DNA from 2 places in the Pseudoduganella sp. OTU4001 genome. Region 1 is predicted to be linked to the other one. Evidence: riboswitches for the same ligand, from Rfam matches in the RefSeq annotation. Region 1 holds a riboswitch; the other holds the start of a gene.

Region 1 (4,375 bases):
TTTCAACCTGTTCTTCCAGCGTGAGATGGATAACGGGCTGCAGAACGAGACCGAGCTGGCTTACCAGTGGCAGGTCAAGCAGCGTTGGAAGCCGTGGTTCGCGCCGGGCTTGCAGGGGTTTGGGGAGGTGGGGAAGTGGAATGACTGGCTGCCGTCGAAGCAGCAGTCGCACCGGGCCGGGCCGGCGCTGTTTGGCGAGCTTGGCCGCGTCAAGTACGAGGCGGCCTACTTGTTCGGGAAGAACTCGCGACGGCCGGCCAATTCGTTCACCATGCGCGTCCAGTACCTTTTCTAGAACCGGTAAACCAGGGTCAGACCCTTGGGTCTGACCCTGGTTTACCGGTTTAAAAGTCGACCTGAGCCGACACCTGGAAAGTACGCGGCGCACCCGGGAACAGATACCCGCCCAGATCCGGCGTCACATCACGCCAGTAGAATTTATCGAAGGCATTCTTCACCTGCGCCCGCAGGATCACCGACGAACCGCCCATGCGGGTAGCATAAGACCCACCCAGGTTCACTACATGGTAAGCCGGCACCATGACCTTGTTCTCCAGGTCAAAAGCCTTCTTGCCCGCATACTGCCAGTTGGCAGTCAGCTTCAGCCCCGGCACAGCGGAAACCACATAATCCGCCCACACGGTCGACTTAAAGTTCGGCACATTGGTCACACGCTTGCCGTCATAAATCGCCAGCCCGGTCCCATCCTGCTCGGTATCAATGGCCGCAGCAGAAACGCCCAGCAGCAATTCGCGCGACACCTTACCCTGCGCCATGAATTCCACACCGCGGTGGCGGTCGTCGCCCTGGCGCACGAAGGTGTTGCCCGGATTGGTGAACTCCAGCCCCTGCTCGATCTGGTACACGGCAGCCGACAGCGAAATGCCATTGATCTCCGCCTTCGCACCCGCTTCCACCTGCTTCGACTTGCCCGGCGCCAGAGCGGTATTCCGGTTGCTGGTCTCAATCGGCGCCACGCCGCCATGCTGCAGGCCCTGCGCGTAGGAAGCATAGTAGGACAGCTTGCTGGAAGGGCTGAACACCAGCGACACATTCGGCAGCCAGAAGTTGTCGCTGGTCGGCGCAGCGGTGGCCTGGGTACGGCGCACCGACACGTAGCGCGCGCCCGCGTGCAGCGCCACTTGCTCGCCCAGGCCGATGATGTCGTGCACGAATGCAGCACGCTCATGGTCGGTACGGCGCTCGGACACCGGTCCCAGGACGCCGGTCGACATCGGCACCACCACCGGGTGGAAGATATTGCTCACACCCGCGTAGTCGTACACATAGTCGCCCCAGCGCTCATGGTTGCTGAAGAAGGACAGGCCGCCGGTCAGCTCGTGCTTGATGCCGCCGGTCGCGAACTTGCCTTGCAGCTGGGCCTTGGCCGACAGCGGCTTTTTCTCTTCGCCCAGGCTGCGGTAGTCGTACACGTCGTAATCGCCGTTGCTGCAATAGCCCGGCCACAGTTCCTCGCTCGAGCAGCCGTAAGGGAAGGCGGTGTAGTCGTCGCGCTTGAAGTGGTGCTGGTTGGCGCTGACGGCGGCTTTCCACTCAGGCGAGAGCTGGTATTGGAAGGCGATGCCGATATTGCTCGATTCGGTCTCCACCGGCTTGGCCCATGGCTGGTCGTTCAGGAAGATGTCGGCATCGACCACCGGCAGCTGGGTGCCTCCGGTCAGCTGGAAGCCAGGCGCGGTCTTTTGCGACTTCTTCTGGAAGTCGCCGTCCACGGTCAGCAGCGCCTGTGGGCTGATGCGCCAGTCGAAGGCGGCGGAGACGAAGCTGCGGTGGCCGTCGGCGCCCTTGATGATGGAGCGCATGCGCTCGCCGGCAGCGTTGATGCGGTAGCCGAAGCGGCGGTCTTCGAAGCGGCCGCCCAGGTCCACGGTGCCCAGCACGGAACCGCGCTCGCTCACTTCCAGCACCACGGAACGCAGGTTGGCGTCGGTCGGGCGCTTGGTCACGTAGTTGACGATGCCGCCCGGCGCCGCGACGCCCATCTGCAGGCCGGCCAGGCCGCGCAGCACTTCGATGCTTTCCTTGTTTTCCAGAGGGATCTGGGTGTCGCCGGAGATCGCATGGCCGTCCTTGCGGTAGGAACTGGCGTTATCGAGCTTGAAGCCGCGGATCGAGAATTGCTCGGCATAGCCGACGGCGTTGTAGGCGTCGCCGATGGCGGCGTCGAATTTTACGGCGTCGCTGGTGTTGCGGATGTTCAGGTCCTGCAGCTGTTCGCGCGTCAGCACGCTGACGGAGGCCGGGGTTTGCAGCAAAGCCTGTTCGCCGAAACCGGCGACAGAGGCGCGGTCGGCTACGATGCGGTTGGCGGTGATGACCACTTCGGTCATTTTCTGGTCCTGCGCGTGGGCGGCAGGGGCGAAGGCGGAAGCGATGGCCAGTGCGGCCAGGGTGAGGCGGGTGCTGTTCATATTGTGCTCTTGCTGTGCGTGTGCGCCAGCGGGGAGAGCACGAGTGTGAGGCGGGGCCCGGGTTCCCGGGCCTTCAACCGTCTTGCGCTTTCCTTCGCTGGCATTATCCAGATCAGGTTCGGAGGGTATTTCTCACCCCGCGCACATTGCGCGAGGACCCCTAGCGAGGCGGTATTGTACTACAGGCTCAGTTGCAGCGCCTGGCGCACGTCGGCCGGCGTGATATCGCGCCGTTCGCCCAGGCCGGTGATGCCGGCGGTTTCCAGCGCCGCCACGGTGGCGTCGATGGCTTCGGGACCCAGGCTGTAACCTGACAGGCGGGTCGGCACGCCCATCTGCTCGAAGAAGGCGCGGGTGCGCGCGATGGCGAGATCAATGCGCTCGTCTTCGCTGCCCTGGCTGGCGCCGAGACCCCACACGCGCTCCGCATACTGCAGCAGCTTGCCGCGCTTGGCCTCGCGCCGGATTTGCAGGATGCCCGGCAGGACGATGGCCAGCGTCTGCGCATGGTCCAGGCCAAACAGCGCGGTCAGCTCGTGGCCGACGCCGTGGGTAGCCCAGTCCTGCGGCACGCCGACGCCGATCAGGCCATTCAGCGCCATGGTGGCCGTCCACATGATATTGGCGCGCACTTCGACGTCGTCCGGGCGCTCCAGCACTTGCGGACCCAGTTCCAGCAAAGTTTGCAGCAGGCCTTCGGCGAAGCGGTCCTGCACCGGCGCGTTGGCCGGGTAGGTCAGGTATTGCTCGGTGGTGTGCACGAAGGCATCCACCACGCCATTGCCGACCTGGCGCAGCGGCAGGGTCAGGGTCTTGGCCGGGTCCAGCACCGAGAAGCGCGGGTAGACGTGGGGCGACATGAAGGCGCGTTTTTCCTGCGTCGAAGCGCGGCTGACCACACTGGCGCTGTTCATTTCCGAACCGGTGGCCGGCAGCGTCAGCACGGCGCCGAAGGGCAGGGCGCCCTTCACGGCCTTGCCGCCGATTTTCAGGATGTCCCACGGGTCGCCGTCGAACAGCGCCGCCGCAGCGACGAATTTGGTGCCGTCCACCACCGAGCCGCCGCCGACGGCCAGCAGGAAGTCGATCTTCTCGCGCTGCACCAGCTCGACTGCTTTCATCAGCGTTTCGTAGCGCGGATTCGGCTCGATGCCGGAAAACTCCAGCACAGGATGGGCCAGGCCGGCCAGCGCGGCGCGCACCTCGTCATAGGTGCCATTGGTCTTGATACTGCCGCCGCCGTAGAGCATCAGCACGCGGGCGGTGGCGGGAATATGTTTCGCCAGGGCGGCGATCTGGCCCTTGCCGAAAATGACACGGGTCGGGTTGTGGAATTCAAAGTTTTGCATAGTGCCCGGCATTATCGCGCAATTCCCGCCCAGCCGTGCGACACTCCCAAAACGGCCTTGCTACACTTGAGAAATCCGCGCCGCAGGCTGACAATGCGTGTATCCGTACGCCTAAGGAGAGTGAGATATGACACAGGAACACGTGGTCGAGCCGCGCGATTACCTCAATGCCCAGGTGCTGGACATGCACCGTGCCTTGACGTCGCTGAGCGAGAAAATCGAAGCACTGGATTTGCATAACCAGCGCATTGAAACGTGCACCGACCCCGAGCTGAAGCTGGTCATGGCCAGCCACCGCGATTCCACGCGCAAGCAGATTGCGATGCTGCTGGAATGGGTAAGGCGGCGCGACCCGAAACTGGATAAGGAAATGAAGGATGCGCTGTTCAAAGCGGGCCCCATTGCCGCCCAGTATCATTACGAGTAAAGGAATTGAATGAAGTTGCAGCCGTACCGGGAGGGCAGCTGGTTTGCCGTCCCGCTCAGGAATGGCGGTTATGCCACAGGTTTGGTGGCGCGCCTGTCACCGCAGGGGAAGGTCATGCTGGCTTATCTGTTCGGGCCGACGCATTGGACCTTGCCGACGCTGGCCGA
Region 2 (4,375 bases), on a different contig from region 1:
GAGAAGCTGGCCCATTGCTTGTTCTCGTCCAGCGCGCCCACCATCATCACCGAGGCATAGCCGGCCGGGTAGGACACCACGGTATTGCCGTCGTTGCCGGCGGCGGCGACCGACAGCACACCCTTGGCGGCCAGCGCGTCGAACATCTTCTCTTCGGTCTTGGTCGGCTTGCCGCCGCCGAGCGACATGCTGATCACATTGGCGCCGGCGTCGCCGCACTGCTTGGCGGCGTTGGACAGCTTGGAGGAATAGGCCCAGCCGTCAGCGCTGAATACCTTGACGATGTGCAGGTTGAGTTTGGCGCCGGCATTGACGCCCACTACGCCGCTGCCGTTGTTGACGGCGGCAATGGTGCCTGCCACGTGGGTGCCGTGATGGTTTTCATCGGTGTACCACCAGCCGGTGCCGCGGTCGTAGACGCCGGCCATCTTGTTGGCGGCCAGGTCGACGTGGTTGCGGTCGATGCCGGAGTCGATGATGCACAGCTTGCGCGCGGCGCTGCCTTCGCTGACCTTGTCGGCCTGCACCAGCGGGATGCCATATGGGGTCAGCTGGCCCTTCTGGTACGGGTCGCCGGACGGCGCGTCAAGCGCGAACAGGTAGCGCTTCTCGTCGGTTTCCACGTAGCTGACGTGCGGATTGTTCTGCAGGCCCTTGAGCGCGTTGGCCGGCACTTCCACCGCCATCGCATCCATGCCGTCGATCTCGTCCGCCACCACGCCCTTGGCCTGGCCGACGGCGTTTTTCACTTCGGCGGCCTTGCCCTTTTGGAAGGCTACGATCACACGCACTTTGTCCTGGTCGGCGGCCGCACTGGCAGGCAGCGCGCATGCTGCGGCAACGGCTGCGGACAGGGTCAGTACCACCAGTTTCTTGCTTTGCTTCATGTCTTCTCTCTCCAGACGGGGTTTGTATTTGTGTAACCCAGCGTAAAGAGGAATGAGCATTGCGGCAATTGAATTGCAGGCATGCCTATACAATTTTTTGCGACTGTTGTATTCCCGGGTTAAGCCAGTAAAAGCTCGGATTCTGCGTGGAAATGAAGCTATAACCAGGCGAAGGCTTGTCGCAAAATGACACTCGCATCGGCGGTGATCGGTTCGCCGTGCGCCAGCAATATGCGCTCGATCGGCAACGCGTAAATTCTGGCGAGCGAGTCGCGCGCGGCCGGGCGGCGGGTGTAGACCAGGCGCAGCAACCGTGGCCAGGTGGCCTGGCCCAGCGCGCCGTTCAGGCGCAGGTATTCGCGCGTCAGCCAGTGCGGGTGGCTGCGCCAGTTTTCCACCAGGTCGGCGCTGACCAGGGTGCGCGAGGGACGGTGGTACAGCACGGTTTCCTGCAGCAGGCTGCCGGCGATGCTGACCGGTTCGATCTCGCCCTGCCAATCGGGATCGGGCGTGTCAGACAGCACGGCGTCAAAGCGCAGGTCGCGCCGCTTGCGCTGCAGCGCGGCCGGGCCGTGCAGGCGCGCTTGCGGCCAGCGCGCTTGCGCCTCGCCGGCGTACAGGTGGTGGAACATATTTGGGCAGACGATGTGGCGCACGGTGCCCAGCGCCTCCACCGCTTCCGCCAGCCCGCCGCCCAGCGGCACCGGCGAATGCAGCAGCAGGTCGCCGTTGGCAAAGCGCAGCACCGTCATGCGCGTGCCGACGCGCAGGCGGAGGAAACTCTGGGGCGCCGCGGCGGCCCAGACGTTGGGAGCGAATTGTTCGAGCATGCCGTTGTCTCCTCGTATTAAGGGCTGCAGGCCACGTTCCATGGGACGAAGTCGGTGCGCGCCGGCCGCACCGACAGGCGCAGCTCGCCGCCGATGTCGCTGCGGTAGACTAGCAGCGGCAAGCCGTCGGCGCCGCGGTCAAGGGCGGCGGCGCTGAAATTGCGCGCGCGCATTGGTGCACAACTGGTATTGCCGGCCATGAGCAGGCGCGCGCGCTGCAGCATCTCGCCCTTGGCCTGCAGCAGCTTGAGGATTTCGATCTCGGGCAGGGCGGCGCGCAGTTCGACCATCGTGGCCGGCGGCGTGCCGCAGCTGGTGGTGTGGTGCACCCACACATGCTGGCTGCTGTCCGTGCGCCAGCTGTCGTTGGCCTGCTGCGTGTAGCGCGTGCGCTCGACGCGGCACAGCGGCAGCACCAGGCGCAGCGGCGGTGCGTCGACGCTGGCGGTGGCGGCCAGCACGCTGGCGCCCGGCGCGCGTTCCATGCGCAGCGCGGGCGCCGGCATGCCGGGCGCGATGCGCTGCCAGAATTGTTGGAACGAGCGCTGCTCGGCCAGGGTCGGCGCGCGCACGCCCGCTGCTGCCGCAACGGCTGGCATCAGCGCAACAGTGGCGGCCATGAATACTGCATATCGCATCCAGTCTCCTTTCAATGCGCAACGATTATAGATATAATCCGCTCGCTACCGAAAGGTGGCAAACGCTAGGGGTCCTGTGCGGCGCAAGCTGCGCGGGTGAGAAATACCCTCCGAACCTGATCTGGATAATGCCAGCGAAGGGAAGCTTCAGGATGCGCCTGCGCGCGCGCCTAACCTCCTTTGCTGGCTCCTGTGCCAACCAAGGAGCCAAATGAACGCCAACGCAAAATTCCTCGCCGAGCAGGCCGAGGTCGATTCCGCAGCCGTTGCACCGCTGCCCAACTCCCGCAAAATCTACGTCACCGGCAGCCGCGCCGACCTGCGTGTGCCGATGCGCGAAATCAGCCTGTCCGGCGACAATGCGCCGGTCACCGTGTACGACACTTCGGGCGCCTATACCGATCCGGACGTGCAGATCGACATCCGCTCCGGCCTCGGTACGCCGCGCGCGGCCTGGATCGAGGAGCGGGGCGACACCGAGCTGCTGGACGGTCCGACTTCCGACTATGGCCGCCAGCGCCTGGCCGATGCCGAACTCGATGCGCTGCGCTTCAAGCTGCACCGCCAGCCGCGCCGCGCCAAGGCCGGCGCCAACGTCACGCAGATGCATTACGCGCGCCAGGGCATCATCACGCCGGAAATGGAGTATGTGGCGATCCGCGAGAACCTGCGCCGCCAGGAATACCTGGACGGCCTGCGCGCCAGCGGCGAGAAGGGCGTGCGCATGGCGGAGCTGCTGGGCCGCCAGCACCGCGGCGAGTCTTTCGGCGCGGCGATTCCGGAGCTGATCACGCCGGAATTCGTGCGTGAGGAAATCGCGCGCGGGCGCGCCATCATTCCGGCCAATATCAACCACCCGGAGCTGGAGCCGATGATCATCGGCCGCAATTTCCTGGTCAAGGTCAACGCCAATATCGGCAATTCGGCAGTGACTTCCTCGATCGGCGAGGAAGTCGAGAAAATGACCTGGGCCATCCGCTGGGGCGGCGACACCGTGATGGATCTGTCCACTGGCAAGCATATCCACGAAACCCGCGAATGGATCGTGCGTAATTCGCCGGTGCCGATCGGCACCGTGCCAATCTACCAGGCGCTGGAAAAGGTCAACGGCAAGGCCGAAGACCTGACCTGGGAAATCTTCCGCGACACGCTGATCGAACAGGCGGAGCAAGGCGTCGATTACTTCACCATCCACGCCGGCGTGCTGCTGCGCTACGTGCCGCTGACGGCCAACCGCATGACCGGCATCGTGTCGCGCGGCGGCTCGATCATGGCCAAGTGGTGCCTGGCCCACCACAAAGAGAACTTCCTGTACACGCACTTCGAAGAGATCTGCGCAATCATGAAGGCCTACGATGTCAGCTTCTCGCTGGGCGACGGCCTGCGTCCGGGCTCGGTGTGGGACGCCAACGATGCCGCCCAGCTGGGCGAGCTGAAGACGCTGGGCGAACTGACCCAGATCGCCTGGAAGCACGATGTGCAGGTGATGATCGAAGGCCCGGGCCACGTGCCGATGCAGCTGATCAAAGAGAATATGGACCTGCAGCTGGAGCAATGCGCCGAAGCGCCGTTCTATACGCTGGGCCCATTGACCACCGATATCGCACCGGGCTACGACCACATCACCTCCGGCATCGGCGCGGCGCAGATCGGCTGGTACGGCACCGCCATGCTGTGCTACGTGACGCCGAAGGAGCACCTGGGCCTGCCGAACAAGGCCGACGTCAAGGAAGGCATCATCACCTACAAGATCGCGGCCCACGCCGCCGACCTGGCGAAAGGCCATCCTGGCGCGCAGATCCGCGACAACGCGCTGTCGCTGGCGCGCTTCGAGTTCCGCTGGGAAGACCAGTTCAACCTGGGCCTGGATCCTGACCGTGCGCGCGAATTCCATGACGAGACCCTGCCGAAGGACTCGGCCAAGGTGGCGCACTTCTGCTCCATGTGCGGCCCGCATTTCTGCTCGATGAAGATCACGCAGGAAGTGCGTGAGTTCGCCGCCAAAGGCATGGTGGAAAAG

What was found. A riboswitch is a leader RNA that binds a small molecule or an ion and turns the genes downstream of it on or off. The one in region 1 is predicted to bind thiamine pyrophosphate.
Region 2: another riboswitch for thiamine pyrophosphate. It lies ahead of thiC (phosphomethylpyrimidine synthase ThiC); the one in region 1 lies ahead of AAHE99_RS12685 (TonB-dependent siderophore receptor).

What each region holds. Positions count from the first base shown of each region.
Region 1 covers NZ_JASATG010000011.1:95,315-99,689, forward strand. The annotation lists gene AAHE99_RS12680 (hypothetical protein) at 1-295, shown strand, start outside; gene AAHE99_RS12685 (TonB-dependent siderophore receptor) at 345-2,432, opposite strand; TPP riboswitch at 2,505-2,604, opposite strand; gene AAHE99_RS12690 (iron-containing alcohol dehydrogenase) at 2,612-3,781, opposite strand; gene AAHE99_RS12695 (ferritin family protein) at 3,909-4,208, shown strand; gene AAHE99_RS12700 (immunity 26/phosphotriesterase HocA family protein) at 4,218-4,375, shown strand, end outside.
Region 2 covers NZ_JASATG010000050.1:18,920-23,294, reverse strand. The annotation lists gene AAHE99_RS25505 (S8 family serine peptidase) at 1-887, opposite strand, end outside; gene AAHE99_RS25500 (DUF4336 domain-containing protein) at 1,046-1,717, opposite strand; gene AAHE99_RS25495 (hypothetical protein) at 1,735-2,355, opposite strand; TPP riboswitch at 2,413-2,515, shown strand; gene thiC (phosphomethylpyrimidine synthase ThiC) at 2,567-4,375, shown strand, end outside.